DNA from 2 places in the Paenibacillus sp. KN14-4R genome. Region 2 is predicted to be linked to the other one. Evidence: riboswitches for the same ligand, from Rfam matches in the RefSeq annotation. Region 2 holds a riboswitch; the other holds the start of a gene.
The links. Region 2 has a riboswitch for FMN ahead of ACSBOP_RS12160 (DMT family transporter). Riboswitches for the same ligand answer to the same signal wherever they lie in the genome.
Positions count from the first base shown of each region.

Region 1: it holds a riboswitch for FMN, as region 2 does, so the genes downstream of both, ribD (bifunctional diaminohydroxyphosphoribosylaminopyrimidine deaminase/5-amino-6-(5-phosphoribosylamino)uracil reductase RibD) here and ACSBOP_RS12160 (DMT family transporter) in region 2, are expected to answer to the same signal.

Region 1 covers NZ_CP197466.1:2,880,778-2,883,174, forward strand. Annotated here, with positions in the region: gene ribE (riboflavin synthase) at 1-127, opposite strand, end outside; gene ribD (bifunctional diaminohydroxyphosphoribosylaminopyrimidine deaminase/5-amino-6-(5-phosphoribosylamino)uracil reductase RibD) at 131-1,276, opposite strand; FMN riboswitch at 1,522-1,694, opposite strand; gene ACSBOP_RS14050 (peptidylprolyl isomerase) at 1,833-2,264, opposite strand; gene ACSBOP_RS14055 (GNAT family N-acetyltransferase) at 2,319-2,397, opposite strand, start outside.
Region 2 covers NZ_CP197466.1:2,514,156-2,516,552, reverse strand. Annotated here, with positions in the region: gene ACSBOP_RS12165 (MBL fold metallo-hydrolase) at 11-742, opposite strand; FMN riboswitch at 949-1,101, shown strand; gene ACSBOP_RS12160 (DMT family transporter) at 1,245-2,189, shown strand; gene ACSBOP_RS12155 (radical SAM/SPASM domain-containing protein) at 2,273-2,397, shown strand, end outside.

The DNA.
Region 1 (2,397 bases), 370 kb from region 2:
TGGAGTCCCCAAGTTTTATATCACCAAGTACACCCTGTATCGACGAACGAAGAGTCAGTACCATCGCTTGACCGCTTCGCTCGACGCGCAGCATCGTTCCTACTTCTTCCACAATCCCCGTAAACATCGACTATTTCACCTCCCCTGATTGAGAAAATGGAGCATGCGAGTTCTCCGTGTAACGAGGATAACCGGATAGGCAAAAATCCTCCCCGAACTGCTCCACTTTAAGGCGCTCCAAACGCAGCGCATCCTGCATCCGCTCATATCCACGGAAAGTGAAGTTTGCAGGCGCAGTATCGCCGCCAATGATGATGGGTGCATAGAACAGCACCATCTTATCAATGAGGCGCGCTTCCAGCATCGCGCCGTTCAGCCCTCCGCCTCCTTCCAAGAGGATGGAGGCGATGTCCCGCTTGCCCAGCTCACGCAGGGCAAGGGAGAGATCCACATGCGCGCCATCGCCGCATGTGATCACCTCTACGCCGAGCGCTTCCAGCTCGGCGCGACGCTCTGCTGACGCACCTGCGGTCGTCAGCACGAGGGTGCGCTGCATGGCTTGGCCCTGCAGCGCCTTTGCCGACGGCGGCGTGCTAAGCGCGCCGTCGACGAGCACGCGTACCGGCTGCAGCGCCGGTACGGACAATCTTGCGCTGAGCGACGGATCGTCAGCGCGAACCGTTCCCGCGCCAACCATGATCGCGCCATGCTGATGGCGCAGCATGTGCACGTAGGCGCGTGCAGCCTCGCCGGTGATCCACTTGGAATCACCGGTTTTAGAGGCGATCCGGCCGTCTAGTGTGGCGGCCGTCTTCAATGTCACCCATGGCATGCCAGTGACAATAAATTTGTTGAACACTTCATTAAGCTGCGCTGCTTCCTCTGCGAGCAAACCTGCTCTCACTTCAATACCCGCTTCACGCAAACGCTGAATACCAGTACCTGCTACGCGTGGGTTAGGATCAACACTCGCGACAACAACTCGCTTAATACCACGATCAATAAGTGCATGGCTGCATGGTGGCGTTTTTCCATAGTGTGAACAAGGCTCTAACGTCACATACGCTGTACTCCCAGCAGCCTCATTACCCGCCATCTGTAACGCATGAATCTCAGCATGAGCCTCACCCCTGCGAAGATGAGCGCCCATTCCGACAATACGTCCATCCTTAACAAGCACACAACCCACAACTGGATTAATTCCCGTCTGACCTTGTGCACTGCCTGCAAGCTGAAGCGCCAGACGCATATAATACTCATCACTTAGAATGTCCATGTTAGCACCTCCATTCACATGAAAAATAGCAGGGGAACGATTTCACCTTTACAAAACGGAGGCGTTTCTGGAAGTCACGCTTGCAAAGCAACACAAAAAGCCCCGTTAAGCGAACGGGGCGGATTCACTGTTAATATTTTTAAAAACGGCAAACAAAGGCAGACATCCACTAGGGATTACGCCTTACATGTGAAAAAAAGCGCATAGAAATGCCATTGCTTTTTCACCGCTTTGTTACCGTATTTATTCCCCTTCTCCCATCCAGACTATACTGTCGGTTCCGGAATTTCACCGGATCAACCGCTTGATCTTTAGAAAATAATTATCTAGTGATCAGCGGGTCACGGACTTTGCTTGTAAATAACACCTACCAAGCATCACCGCCGGTCGGGAATTTCACCCGGCCCCGAAGGTTCATAAATGTATGATCTCCCCTGCATTCTAACATCGAGGCATACAAAAAGCAAGGAAGCTTGTTACTGTCCCAAAAGCCGATAAAGCCAAAAAAGCCCTGAGCCGCAAATACAGCAACTCAGAGCTTAAATGATGATCGAACTTAAACTTCTTCGATAACAATCGATTCGATTACGTCGCGACCTTTGAATGTATCTACAATTTCCATGCCCTTTGTTACCTTACCAAACACGGTATGTTGACCGTCTAAGTGTGGTTGTGCTTCGTAACAAATGTAGAATTGGCTTCCGCCTGTATTGCGGCCAGCATGTGCCATTGCAAGAGTTCCACGCTCATGTTTGTTTGGATTGATTTCACAGTTGATTGTGTAGCCAGGACCACCAGCACCCGTACCATTTGGGCAGCCGCCTTGTGCTACGAATCCAGGAATAACACGGTGGAAGTTCAGACCGTTATAGAAACCTTGGTTTACTAATTTCTCGAAATTTGCAACTGTATTGGGAGCATCCTTTTCAAAAAGCTCGATAAGAACCTCTCCGCCGTCTTTCATTGTCACTTTTGCTTGTTTAGTCATTATGTGATTCACTCCTTATGTATAATTGGGATGAGTTCATTTTACACGATTCTATCAAGCTGTACAAATCGCATAGTAATCAATGCTTCTTACATGAACAAACCCGCACGATTCATATAACCCTAGTGCCCCT
Region 2 (2,397 bases):
TTTGTTCTTATTAAGATTGAGCAATTTCAGCTATACGCTCATTTACGTTATTTTGGTATACGCCACCATGGTAGCAAATCACCGTCTCGATGTCATATTCTGTGAGCTTTTGAACTGATTTAATTGCAGCCTCCATATCCAATGTAAAAGCTCGAGGTGGTCCAATTAGCTCGCCGTTTTCAACGAATAGGGCATCACCAGCTATCAGTGTCTTGCTTGGTTTGTGATAAAGGCTTATATGACCCGGTGTGTGACCGGGCGTATTAATAACCACAATGCCGCCACAGTAAGGCAATTCTTCCTGATTCGAAATGGTACGATGTACATCGCCTTTTGGTAAGTTATTGTACATATGAAGGAAGCCTTGCTTACGTTCCTCTGGCCAAGTATCTAATTGTTTGAATGCTAATGCAAACTTCATAATCGTTTCTTCGCCTTGTATGTAGGGCTTCTCGATTTCATTCGCAAGCACTTCTGCAGGTTGATTTAATGCTTCTTGGATTGCAGTTAAACTTCCAATATGATCGATATCTTGATGCGTGAGAATAATCTTGCTTAATTTTTGAAAATCAGCTCCCACCTTCGAAATGGTATCTTGGAATAGTTGAGCTTGACCAGGATATCCAGTATCCACAAGGATCATTGTTTCTTGATCCCAGATCAATGTGGGGTGAATGATTGAAGGCTGACCTGCTACATTTGCTTCCAGTTCGAGTGTTTCTAATCCATTCGCGATTTTCATCTAAATCCCTCCGAGTATCATGTTATTTCTTAGCTCATCGATGAGGCCTATTAGATATAATAGAGGGTTTTATCGGTAATTACAACAAATATTTAATCATAACATATATTTAATAAAAAGTCAATAGATATATTATATTTACTTTGCAATGAAAAAGTACCTTGTCGGTATTTCAAATTCTATGCTACAATGCTAGCTAAATGAATATGGACCTTTGGGGCAGGGTGAAATTCCTGACCGGCGGTGATGGTTCCCGAGAACCTCAGCCCGCGACTCATTATTTGGTAGTAGTTCAGATAATGACTGACTTGGTGTACATTCCAAGGCCGACGGTATAGTCCGGATGGGAGAAGGTCAAAGCGAGTAGGTGCTAGATTTGTTGTGTCCAAAAACACATCGACTAGTACTTAGCTTGTTTGAATGCGCCCCGTTATCGTAATTTGATGACGGGGTGTCTTTCTTTCGAAGTGTCCAATTCAAAAACCAAGAAAGGTTGTTGAATATGGAAGAAATCATGGGTAAGCAGAAGTCTGTGCATGCTGAACATGCCGCAAGTCGTAAGTTGAATGGAGTATGGCTCGTCGTACTTGGAGCCGCAATGTGGGGTGTGGATCCTCTTTTCCGAATTTTATTGCTAAAATCATTCACATCGACGCAAATTGTATTGCTGGAGCATATCTTGCTCATGGTTTATGCACTACCTGTTCTTTGGATTCATCGTGCTGAACTTCGTAAATTAGCATTGCGGCATGTGTTTGCGATCCTGTTTATCTCATGGGGTGGATCGGCGATTGCTACAATTATGTTCACTTCAGCATTCGCGCATGGGAATCCGAACACTGTCTTATTACTTCAGAAATTACAGCCATTATTTGCGATTGTGATGGCTCGGTTTGTACTCAAAGAAACTTTGCCTAAACGTTTCCCTGTGCTGCTAATCGTTGCACTTGGTGGTACGTATTTGCTCACATTTGGATGGTCAGGTTCTGGCGGCAGCTTTGCTGAAGTAGCTGGAGTCAGCGGATTATTGTCAATTGGAGCTGCTGTACTATGGGGTGGTTCAACGGTTATGGGGCGAGTATTACTTAATAAAGTAAGCTTTGAATCCGTTACGGCATTACGTTTTGCTGCTGCATTGCCCCTGTTGCTTGTTACTTCTTGGATAGAACCTAGTACTTGGGTAATGCCAACAAACTTAGGGGACTGGGCTTCTGTGAGCGGTAGTTTATTGCTGCAAGCGTTCCTTCCGGGATTGCTTAGCTTGTTGCTGTACTACAAAGGCCTATCTAATACCAAAGCGTCTTATGCGACGCTTGCAGAACTTTCTTTTCCAGCGGTGGGCGTACTTGTGAACTGGATTGTGTTCCAACAGGCACTTACAACTTCACAGCTAGTAGGTTTCGTGCTCATTTGGGGTGCAATCGTTAGCTTATCCCGTCAGAAGTAAAGCGGAATGGCTGTGCGGGTAGATAATATTCCTAATTTGTGTACAATAAAAGATATAGCACAGATAGGAATGGAGTCCAACGCATGAAAAAGTTCAAGAAATTCTACATTGAGATTACGAGTGTATGTAATCTTGCTTGCACCTTCTGTCCACCGACACAAAGGCAAGCTAATTTTATTAAGATAGATGCTTTTACGAAAAGATTAGA